Streptantibioticus cattleyicolor NRRL 8057 = DSM 46488: one gene and its partner. The protein of the gene in region 1 interacts with the protein of each later gene in a pairwise test. Links are inferred from orthologs where the notes say so. Each region holds a gene or a part of one and is shown in the gene's direction. Other genes may lie near its edges.

Region 1 (5,624 bases):
GAACGGTGGATCGGCGCCGGCCACGAGCGGATGGAACTGCGCCACTGCTGCTACTGGACCAACCTGGCCGGCCACCCGGTGACCGGCCGCCACAAGACCACCGTGCGCATCCCGACCGCCCGGATCTTCGACGACCGGGCACTGTGCGAGATCATGGCCCGGGTCGGGGCGGGAGGGAGACCCTGATGTGGCACGACCCGGAACACCCCTCGCCACCCGCCCCCGACCAGGTGGACCCCGAGGTGCTCACCGCCCTGCTGGTACGCCACGGCTGGCAGCGCCGCGGCGGCGTGCACGGCCGCTACACCCGCTGGACCCCGCCCGGCGCCGCACCACGCGGCGGCCCCGGCGCCGGCACCTCCCTGCTGGTCCCCGCCCCCGGCGGCTACGGCGACTACTGCGACCTGCTCGGCGAGGCGCTCACCGCGCTGGCCCGCTCCGGCGCCCCCTCCGCCCGCGACGTCCTGCTCGCCCTGGCCGTACCCGGCGACGAGATCCGCTGGCGGCGCGCGGCCGGCGGCACCGGCGCTGCGGTCCCCTGGGACGAGGCCGAACGGCTGCGCACCGCCGCCGCCGACACCCTGCTGGCCGCCGCCCGCGCCACCCGGAGCCGCGCCGGATACTTCGGCGAACGCCACCGCCGGTACGCCGACGCCTACCTGCGCCAGGTCCTCGTCGGGCCCAGCCCGAGCGGCCAGGCGCTCACCGCCTACGCCCCGGCACCGGACGGCCGCGCCGTCACCGTCACCCTGCTGCGGGCGCTGCGCGCGGTCCGGGACGCCGTCGACCACCAGCGCGCCACCGGCCGGCTCGACGCCTTCGACGCCGCCGTCGAACTCGGCGTCTGCCACGAACTGGTCACCGCGATCGCCCTGCTGGTGCACGGCAGCGAGGGCGCCGAGCTCCAGCTCGACTGGTCCCCGGTGGCCGGAGTCCCCGTCGGCCTCGCCGCCCGCCCCGCACCCGTCGGCTTCACCCCCGGCGACCTGCCCGCACTCCACCTGGCCGCCGCCCGCTACCTGGCCGCCGAACCCGCGCTGCCGGCCACCGTCACCGGCACCGTCACCCGGCTGCGCAGCGACCGCCCGGAGGACGGCGGCACCGTACGGCTGCGGGTGCTGGCCGGCGCCCCGGTCGCCCGGATCCGGGCCGGCCTCGACCGCCACGCCTACCGCGTCGCCGTCCACGCCCACCTCGTCGGCCTGCCGCTGCGGCTCACCGGCAGGCTGGAGAGCCGCGGCGGCTTCCGTACCCTCGCCGCGGTCACCGCGGTGGCCCCGGTGCCGGTGGACGCGGCGGAACGGGAACGGATGCTCAAGGCGCTCGACGACGGCGAGCCGGGCCAGGACGGTTACGGCCCGACGGGCTGACCCCGGTACGATCGCACCGGGGCAGCGTCGCGCTGCCGTCGCCCAGATCCAGTCAGGAGTAACCGGTGTCTCAGATCCGTGTGGTCATCAAACGCGATTCCGTTGAGCGGGAAGAGCGGGTGGTCACGACGGGTACGACGGCCGCGGACCTCTTCGGCGGCGAGCGCACCGTGGTCGCCGCCCGGGTGGCCGGCGAGCTGAAGGACCTGGCCCACAAGGTCGCCGAGGGCGACGAGATCGAGCCGGTCGAGATCGGCAGCGAGGACGGCCTCGCCATCCTGCGCCACTCCACCGCGCACGTGATGGCCCAGGCCGTGCAGGAGCTCCACCCCGAGGCCAAGCTGGGCATCGGTCCGCCCATCAAGGACGGCTTCTACTACGACTTCGACGTCGACAAGCCGTTCCACCCCGATGACATCAAGGCCATCGAGAAGAAGATGCAGGAGATCGTCAAGCGCGGCCAGCGCTTCTCCCGCCGCGCGGTCAGCGACGAGCAGGCCCGCGAGGAGCTGGCCGGCGAGCCCTACAAGCTGGAGCTGATCGGCCTCAAGGGCTCCGCCGCCGACGCCGCGGAGGGCGCCTCCGCCGAGGTCGGCGCCGGCGAGCTGACCATCTACGACAACCTGGACGCCAAGACCGGCGAGCTGTGCTGGAAGGACCTGTGCCGCGGTCCCCACCTGCCCACCACCCGGCTGATCCCGGCCTTCAAGCTGATGCGCTCGGCCGCCGCCTACTGGCGCGGCAGCGAGAAGAACCCGCAGCTCCAGCGGATCTACGGCACCGCCTGGCCCTCCAAGGACGAGCTCAAGGCCCACCTCGACTTCCTCGCCGAGGCCGAGAAGCGCGACCACCGCAAGCTCGGCAGCGATCTCGACCTGTTCTCCATCCCCGAGGAGATCGGCTCCGGCCTCGCCGTCTTCCACCCCAAGGGCGGCATCGTGCGCCGCGCCATGGAGGACTACTCGCGCCGCCGCCACGAGGAGGCGGGGTACGAGTTCGTCTACACCCCGCACGCCACCAAGGGGAAGCTGTTCGAGGTCTCGGGCCACCTGGACTGGTACGCCGACGGCATGTACCCGCCCATGCAGCTCGACGAGGGCATCGACTACTACCTCAAGCCGATGAACTGCCCCATGCACAACCTGATCTTCCGTGCCCGGGGCCGCTCCTACCGCGAACTCCCGCTGCGCCTCTTCGAGTTCGGCACCGTCTACCGCTACGAGAAGTCCGGCGTGGTGCACGGCCTCACCCGCGCCCGCGGCTTCACCCAGGACGACGCGCACATCTACTGCACCAAGGAGCAGATGGCCGACGAGCTCGACTCGCTGCTCACCTTCGTGCTGGGCCTGCTGCGCGACTACGGCCTGGAGGACTTCTACCTGGAGCTGTCCACCAAGGACCCGGAGAAGTACATCGGGACGGACGAGAACTGGGAGGAGGCCACCGCCACGCTGCGCAAGGCGGCCGAGAAGCAGGGCTTGGAGCTCGTGCTCGACCCCGGCGGCGCCGCGTTCTACGGCCCCAAGATCTCCGTCCAGGCCCGCGACGCCATCGGCCGCACCTGGCAGATGTCCACGATCCAGGTGGACTTCAACCTCCCCGAGCGCTTCGACCTGGAATACACCGCGGCCGACGGCTCCCGGCAGCGCCCGGTGATGATCCACCGCGCCCTCTTCGGCTCCATCGAGCGCTTCTTCGCGGTGCTGCTGGAGCACTACGCGGGCGCCTTCCCGGCGTGGCTCGCCCCGGTCCAGGCGGTCGGCATCCCGATCGGCGACGCCCACGTGCCGTACCTGGCCGAGTTCGCCGCCAAGGCGAAGGCCAAGGGGGTGCGCATGGAGGTGGACTCCTCGGCGGACCGCATGCAGAAGAAGATCCGCAACGCGCAGAAGTCCAAGGTCCCGTTCATGGTCATCGCCGGTGATGACGACATGGCGGCCGGCTCGGTGAGCTTCCGCTACCGGGACGGGTCGCAGAAGAACGGCATCCCGTGTGACCAGGCCATCTCCGAGATCGTTGATGTGGTGGAGCGCCGCGTCCAGGTGTGATCGCGGTCGTGAGGACGGTCAGGGGGCCCCGCTTCGGCGGGGCCCCCGGCGTTTATGCTGGCCCGCATGACGACTGAGCCGGAAGAGCAGATCGGAGTGGGGACGCCGGACGCGTTCCAGCGCCTGTGGACCCCGCACCGCATGGCGTACATCCAAGGCGAGAACAAGCCGACCGGCCCGGGCGCCGGGGACGGCTGCCCGTTCTGCGACATCCCGGCCAAGTCGGACGAGGACGGCCTCGTGCTCGCCCGAGGTGAGCACGTGTACGCGGTGCTCAATCTGTACCCCTACAACGGCGGACACTGCATGATCGTCCCCTTCCGTCACGTCGCCGACTACACGGAGTTGAACGACGTGGAGACGGTCGAGTTGGCCGAATACACCAAGCAGGCCATGACCGCGCTGCGGTCCGCGTCCGGGGCGCACGGGTTCAACATCGGCATGAACCAGGGCGCGGTGGCGGGCGCGGGGATCGCGGCCCATCTGCATCAGCACGTGGTGCCCCGGTGGGGCGGGGACACCAACTTCATGCCGGTCGTCGGTCACACCAAGGTGCTGCCGCAGTTGCTCGCCGACACCCGGGCGATGCTCGCCGCCCACTGGCCCAAGGGCTGACCGGGCCGGCACCGCTGAAACGCCGCGGCGGGCCCGGGGACGATCCCGGACCCGCCGCGTACGCCTGTCGTCACGCGTCGTAGGCGTCGGCCTTCTTCGGCGCGGCCTCCTGCACCCCGGTGCCCAGCGCCAGCGAGCGGGCGGCGAACCGTTCGGTGTCCACGCCGTTCTCCCGCAGCACCGACAGCGCCGCGGAGTGCACCACCCGCAGCACCGGGGTCACCGCGCGCAACGCGTCGTCGGCCATGAAGCGGTGCTTCCACGGCTTGCCGGCCCAGGTGTGCCGCAGCCCGAACGGCTCGGGCAGGGTGAGCTTGCCGCCGAGGTAGTCCAGCACCGGCGGGAACCAGGTCAGCGGGGCGCGCGCGGACAGCCGCACCACCTCGGCCGAGTCCACCAGCGGCAGCCGTACGGTGCGGGTCTCCCAGAACTTGACGCTCTTGGCGACCTTCTTCTCCTTAGGGCTCGGCTTGGACAGGAAGATCCCGTCCACCGGGCCGAGGGCGTGCCCGGAGACCTCGATGCGCAGCGTGTGGTGGAGCACGGTCACCGTGATCAGCAAGGTGATCACCAACTGGCCGTCCCAGAGCACGAACTGCACGCCCAGGTAGTGCCGGTTGCCGGCGCCGAACTGCTGCTCGTTGCAGATCCGCTGGATCTCGAAGTCCTTGACGGTGAACCCCTCCACCTCGGCACCGGTGGGGCGGGTGATGCCCTTGGCGTTCTCGCCGATCGGGGCGACGACCCAGTTCCGTATCGACGGCTTGGGGAAGCCGCCGGTGTGCAGCGGGCCGCGCTCCAGTTCGCGCAGGCGGTCCTGGATGGCGCGTATCACGTCCCAGCTGCGGAACGGGTGGATGTCCTGGCCCTCCTCGCGGGGCACCAGTTCCTCGGCGAGCTGCCAGACGCCCCAGCGGGAGCCCATGCCGAGTATGCCCTTGGGGCCGGCGTAGAAGACCACGTTGCTGTTCTGCTCGGCGGCCAGCGCCACCAGGGACTTGCGCAGTTGCTCGGCGCGGGCGTCGTCGGGGTGCTGCGGTACGGCTTCGGGGATCTTGGCGCCCACGCCGCCGCCGGAGAGCAGCCCCGACCAGCGGTCGCGCAGGTCGACGGCGGTGCGTTCGCAGATCCGCTTGGCCACGTACCAGCCGGCCACCGGTACCACCAGCATCAGCCGCAGGTAGAGCGCGCCGATGCCGGTGAGCGGCGGGCGCCACAGCAGCAGCACGCCCAGGCCCACCACGACGGCGAGGACCACCCCGCCCAGCATCCCGGCGCGGCCCTGGCGTTTGGCGAGGGTGCGCCGCAGCTGGAAGGCGCCCAGCCAGATCAGCACCCCGGGCAGGAAGAGGAGCCCGAAGACCAGCATCACCACGGTGAGCCGGGCGTCGCGCTGCTGGCGGATGCGGTTGGCGGCCAGGCAGTGTTCCACCACGGCCTGCGGGTCCATGCCGAAGGACTGGACGGTCTCGGCGCGGCCGGCGCCGAGCATGCGCATCTGCACGGCGCGGGCGAACGCCTCACCGAGGTTGGGCTCGAAGAGCGACAGCCGGGGCGGCTGCACGGTCGCCTCCGGGTTGACCTCGACCAG
Region 2 (5,708 bases), 1.9 Mb from region 1 along the record:
TGGCCTTCGCGTCCACCGCGAGGGTGGCGGATTCGGAGATCGAGCCGATGCGGGCCGAGACCCGCCGTTCGGTAGGGGACTGGACGGGGGGAGTAGCTGCGGTCATGACTGCCATCGTCGCAGACCCGGCGGGGCCCCGGCACGGGGGTTTGTCCAGGTGTCCCACGCCGGAGTGGCCCAGGTCGTTCGACGCCCGGCCGGGAAACCCGTACACTCATGCCTCGTTGGTCCTCGACGGCGGATCAGTGCTGCGTGCCCTGTGCGACGGTTCTGATGCGGTAGGTTGGGGTAAACCAAAGGGTCGTAGCTCAAGTGGTAGAGCACTGGTCTCCAAAACCAGCGGTTGGGGGTTCAAGTCCCTCCGGCCCTGCTACACGCATCATCACCGCGGGTGCGTGCACGCGTACGTTGTGAACTGCCGTAAGAAAGCACCACCGCCGTGCGGCTCGACCGGGCGCGGCACGGCCGAGACCCGGATTCAGGTGAGGACGAGTGACGGAAGCCTTGGGCTCCACCGCGACGCCTGAAAGTGGTCGACCCGAGAACGAGGCCGACGAGGCGCTCGACGCGAGGGCGAAGAAGAAGCGCGGCGGAAAGCGCGGCAAGAAGGGCCCCTTCGCCCGGATCGGACTCTTCTACCGGCAGATCATCGCGGAGCTGCGGAAGGTCGTCTGGCCCGCCCGCAACGACCTCATGTCGTACACCACCGTGGTGATCGTCTTCGTCGCGGTCATGATCGGTATCGTGACCGTGGTCGACTGGGGATTCTCCTCGCTGCTGAAGTACGTCTTCGGCTGAGACCCCGCCAAGGGCGCCCGCCACCGCGGTCGCCCGAGCGCATCGTTCCACCCCTTGAAGCCAGGAAGAAGCAGCCATCGTGTCTGACCCGAACCTGTACGACGCCGACGAGACCGCCGCGGCGGCCGACGAGGCTGCGGCGAGCGCAGAATCGGTCGAGGCCCAGGGCGACGACACCGAGCGCGACACCGCCGCGGCGGCCGAGGAGACCGCGGCTGCGGAGACCACCGAGGAGGCCGCGGAGGACGAGGCCGCCGAGGAGACCGGGGCCGAGGACGCCGAGGCCGGGACCGAGGGCGTCGAGACCGAGGGCGTCGAGACCGAGGGCGTCGAGACCGAGGCCGTCGAGGAGGCCGAGGAGCCGGCCGCCCCCGCCGTCGACCCGGTGACCGCGTTCCGCGAGGAGCTGCGCACCCTGCCCGGCGACTGGTACGTGATCCACACCTACGCCGGTTACGAGAACCGCGTGAAGGCCAACCTGGAGCAGCGCGCCGTCTCGCTCAACGTCGAGGACTACATCTTCCAGGCCGAGGTGCCGCAGGAGGAGGTCGTCCAGATCAAGAACGGCGACCGGCGCACCGTCAAGCAGAACAAGCTCCCCGGCTACGTGCTCGTCCGCATGGACCTGACCAACGAGTCGTGGGGCGTGGTCCGCAACACCCCGGGTGTCACCGGCTTCGTCGGCAACGCCTACGACCCGTACCCGCTCACCCTGGACGAGGTCGTCAAGATGCTCGCCCCGGAGGTCGAGGAGCAGGCCGCGGCGGGCGCCGAGGGCGGCGAGGCCGCGCCGAAGAAGAAGGTCGAGGTCCAGGTGCTGGACTTCGAGGTCGGCGACTCGGTGACGGTGACCGACGGTCCCTTCGCCACCCTCCAGGCGACCATCAACGAGATCAACCCCGACTCCAAGAAGGTCAAGGGCCTGGTGGAGATCTTCGGCCGGGAGACCCCGGTGGAGCTCTCCTTCGACCAGATCCAGAAGAACTGACCACGGTTCTTCCCACCGCTTCCGTCCAGGTCAGCCCGGCGCTCGCAGCCGGTCTGACCTGCTCGGTTTCAGGCCGCGCGGCGGTACCCGTTATCGTTGTGCGGTATGCCTGCCGGCGGGTGCGTGCCGCCTGCCCGCGGGTGTGAACACTCTCGACTCAGGACCCGGAGAGAGCACATGCCTCCCAAGAAGAAGAAGGTCACGGGGCTGATCAAGCTCCAGATCCAGGCCGGTGCCGCCAACCCGGCCCCGCCGGTCGGTCCGGCGCTGGGTCAGCACGGCGTCAACATCATGGAGTTCTGCAAGGCCTACAACGCCGCGACCGAGTCGCAGCGTGGCATGGTCGTGCCGGTGGAGATCACGGTCTACGAGGACCGTTCCTTCACCTTCGTGACCAAGACTCCGCCGGCCGCGAAGCTGATCCTCAAGGCCGCCGGCGTCGAGAAGGGCTCCGGCGAGCCGCACTCGAAGAAGGTCGCCAAGATCACCCGCGACCAGGTCCGGGAGATCGCCACCACCAAGATGCCCGACCTGAACGCCAACGACCTGGACGCCGCCGAGAAGATCATCGCCGGCACCGCCCGTTCCATGGGCATCACGGTCGAGGGCTGACGACCGACCTTTCGAGGTGGGAGGGCCACGCGCCGGCCCGTACCACGACTCCACACAGACTCACGTAGGAGCAGTAGTGAAGCGCAGCAAGTCCTTCCGGGCTGCGGAGGCCAAGGTCGACCGGGAGCGTCAGTACGCCCCGCTCGAGGCCGTCCGTCTCGCCAAGGAGACCTCCACCGCCAAGTTCGACGCCACCGTCGAGGTGGCCATGCGTCTGGGTGTCGACCCGCGCAAGGCCGACCAGATGGTGCGTGGCACCGTCAACCTTCCGCACGGCACCGGCAAGACCGCCCGGGTCCTGGTCTTCGCGACCGGTGACCGTGCTGCGGCTGCGGAGGCCGCCGGCGCCGACATCGTCGGCTCCGACGAACTGATCGACGAGGTCGCCAAGGGCCGCCTGGACTTCGACGCCGTCGTCGCCACCCCGGACCTGATGGGCAAGGTCGGCCGCCTCGGCCGCGTGCTCGGTCCGCGTGGTCTGATGCCGAACCCGAAGACCGGCACCGTCACTCCGGACGTGGCCAAGGCCGTGACCGACATCAAGGGCGGCAAGATCGAGTTCCGTGTCGACAAGCACGCGAACCTCCACTTCATCATCGGCAAGGCCTCCTTCGGCGAGCAGCAGCTGGTGGAGAACTACGCCGCGGCGCTGGAGGAGATCCTGCGTCTGAAGCCGTCCGCCGCCAAGGGCCGGTACATCAAGAAGGCCGCCATCACCACCACGATGGGCCCCGGCATCCCGGTCGACCCCAACCGCACCCGGAACCTCCTCGTCGAGGAAGACCCGGCCGCGGTCTGACGCCCGGCATCCCGGAAGGCCGGTCCCCGCATCGCGCGGGGGCCGGCCTTTCGCCGTGGTGTCCGTGGTGTGCGTTACGTTGCTGCCCTCTCAAAGTGAACAGGGGCGGGAACGATGGCACAGGCAGGACGGGGCAGGGTGGCGGGGCGCACGGCCGGTGCGGTGGCCGTGGTGGCCGCGCTGGCGACGCTGACGGCGTGCGGGGGCGGCACCAAGTCCGCCGCGGGCTCTGGGCAGTCGTCCACGGCGACCCCGGCACCGATCGGGGCCTCCGCGATGGACGTGCTGATGAAGGTCGCGGACCGGATGGACCGAGCCCATTCGGTGAAGGTCGTGGGGACGATCGGCCAGGGCGCCGGCTCCCCGGGTATCTCCAGCACGGGGGCGTTCGACTGGTCCGACGGGATGACCGGTGAGGTCGACCTGGTGCCCGGCAGCCCGCTCGCCAAGCTGGGGATGCTCGGCTACCGCTACACCCCCGACGCGATGTACACGCACTACGGGAGCGAGTTCGCACGGCACACCGGTGGCCGGCACTGGCTGAAGTTCGACTACGCGACGCTCGCCAAGGTGAGCGCACAGGGCGCGATGGTGCGCCAGCTGCTCCAGAACAACAACCCGGTGCAGTCGGTGAAGCTGCTGATCGCCGGAGGCGACGTGAAGAAGGTCGGCACCGAGTCGTTGTACGGCGTGACCGCGACCCATTACGCGGGCGTGGTCGACGCGGACAAGCTCGTCGGTCAGCAGGCCCGCGGGCTCGATCCGAAGCAGTTGAAGCTGTTCAAGGACAACCTGGCCGAGGCCGGCGTCACCAGCGAGACCATCGACCTGTGGGTGGACTCGCACGACCTGCCGGTGAAGAAGAGGGAAGAGCTGGACTCCGCGGGTGGCCGCATGGTCTCGACGGTCGACTACTCCGACTACGGTGTCGCCGTCGATGCCCAGGCGCCGCCCGCCTCCGACACCGTCGACTCCTCCGAGCTGCCGGAGAACCCCGGTGACACCGGCGCCCCGGGCGCCAGCCGACTGGCCTGACGGTTACGCCCCACCCGTCCCCCGGGCGGCGATTTGCCTCGTCGCCCGGGGGTCCCGTACGCTTCCGGGGAAGCCAGAGACCGCTGGTCGTCGCTGTGCCGTTTTGTGGGCGCGGCGGCCGAAGGATCCGCTAACCGCGGGCGACCTGCGCAGGTGACATCGGAGAAGCTCCCGGACGCATTGTGTCCGGTCGAGCCACGCCCCGTGCGCCTGCGCCGGGGCGTTTCGTATGTGTCAAGCCTCCTCCTTCGCGTCCTTGCGGTCCGCAATCACCCGGAAGGAGGCCGAGGCTCATGGCGAGGCCCGACAAGGCTGCCGCGGTTGCCGAGCTGACGGACAAGTTCCGCAGCGCGAACGCCGCAGTGGTCACGGCGTACACCGGCCTGAGCGTGGCGCAGCTCAAGGATCTGCGCCGTGCTCTCGGTGAGAACGCCCAGTACCGCGTTGCGAAGAACACGCTGACCAAGATCGCGGCCAACGAGGCCGGGATCAGCTCGCTCGACGACCTGCTCAACGGGTCGACGGCGCTCGCCTTCGTCACCGGTGACCCGGTGGAGGCGGCGAAGGGCCTGCGTGACTTCGCCAAGGACAACCCCGCGCTGGTCATCAAGGGCGGTGTCCTCGAGGGCAAGGCGCTGTCCGCCGAAGAGATCACCAAGCTCGCGGACCTCGAGTCCCGCGAGGTGCTGCTCGCCAAGCTGGCGGGTGCCATGAAGGCCAAGCAGTCCCAGGCTGCCGCGCTCTTCCAGGCCCTGCCGTCGAAGTTCGTCCGCACCGCGGAGGCGCTTCGGGTCAAGGTCGAGCAGGGCGGTGCCGGTACGCCGGCTCCCGCCGAGGCCGAGTCCGCCGAGTAATCACCCGGTTCTCGGTCGCAGCGGGCCAGCGCAAGCCCGCCACAACCAAGCGAAAACCCCGGCACCTGCCGAATTAGTGGAAGGACCGCCACCATGGCGAAGCTGACCCAGGAAGAGCTGCTGGAGCAGTTCGAGGGCATGACCCTGATCGAGCTGTCCGAGTTCGTGAAGGCCTTCGAGGAGAAGTTCGACGTCACCGCCGCCGCCCCGGCCGCCGTCGTCGCCGCCGGTGCCCCGGGTGCCCCGGCCGCCGCCGAGGTCGAGGAGAAGGACGAGTTCGACGTCATCCTCACCTCCGCCGGTGACAAGAAGATCCAGGTCATCAAGGTCGTGCGTGAGCTGACCTCGCTGGGCCTGAAGGAGGCCAAGGACCTGGTCGACGGTGCGCCGAAGCCGCTGCTCGAGAAGGTCAACAAGGAGGCCGCGGACAAGGCGAAGGAGGCCCTGGAGGCCGCCGGCGCCGGTGTCGAGGTCAAGTAAGACCCTTCGCGGGGTCCCGGTACCCCGTACGGGCCGTCCAGGCCCGGCACGGCCGTGTGTCGTGCGTGCCCCTTTCGAGGGGCTGATCAGCCGCAGGGCGGCCACCCGTTCGGGTGGTCGCCCTGCGGTCTTCGCGCCGTGG

What was found. The genes of interacting proteins can lie anywhere in the genome.
Region 2: the proteins of thrS (region 1) and rplA interact in binary tests that used the Escherichia coli proteins (3 or more experiments, as listed by UniProt). The link is inferred for Streptantibioticus cattleyicolor NRRL 8057 = DSM 46488 from one-to-one orthologs.

The regions. Positions count from the first base shown.
Region 1 is NC_017586.1:5,702,138-5,707,761, forward strand. The notes cover bases 1,025-3,926. They hold thrS (threonine--tRNA ligase), read left to right. Parts: upstream 1,025-1,435; coding sequence 1,436-3,418; downstream 3,419-3,926. Other genes in these bases: SCATT_RS25070 (hypothetical protein), read left to right, coding at 1,025-1,370; SCATT_RS25080 (HIT family protein), read left to right, coding at 3,473-3,926. Outside these bases: SCATT_RS25065 (DUF4365 domain-containing protein), read left to right, coding at 1-186; more of SCATT_RS25070, read left to right, coding at 186-1,024; more of SCATT_RS25080, read left to right, coding at 3,927-4,033; SCATT_RS25085 (hypothetical protein), read right to left, coding at 4,104-5,624. UniProt on the Escherichia coli protein: Catalyzes the attachment of threonine to tRNA(Thr) in a two-step reaction: L-threonine is first activated by ATP to form Thr-AMP and then transferred to the acceptor end of tRNA(Thr). The rate-limiting step is amino acid activation in the presence of tRNA.
Region 2 is NC_017586.1:3,773,131-3,778,838, forward strand. Bases 1,350-4,335 are described here. They hold rplA (50S ribosomal protein L1), read left to right. Parts: upstream 1,350-2,474; coding sequence 2,475-3,197; downstream 3,198-4,335. Other genes in these bases: nusG (transcription termination/antitermination protein NusG), read left to right, coding at 1,350-1,786; rplK (50S ribosomal protein L11), read left to right, coding at 1,964-2,398; SCATT_RS16825 (hypothetical protein), read left to right, coding at 3,312-4,232. Also shown: SCATT_RS16795 (pyridoxal phosphate-dependent aminotransferase), read right to left, coding at 1-106; preprotein translocase subunit SecE, read left to right, coding at 493-798; more of nusG, read left to right, coding at 878-1,349; rplJ (50S ribosomal protein L10), read left to right, coding at 4,526-5,086; rplL (50S ribosomal protein L7/L12), read left to right, coding at 5,180-5,566. UniProt on the Escherichia coli protein: One of the primary rRNA binding proteins, it binds very close to the 3'-end of the 23S rRNA. Forms part of the L1 stalk. It is often not seen in high-resolution crystal structures, but can be seen in cryo_EM and 3D reconstruction models.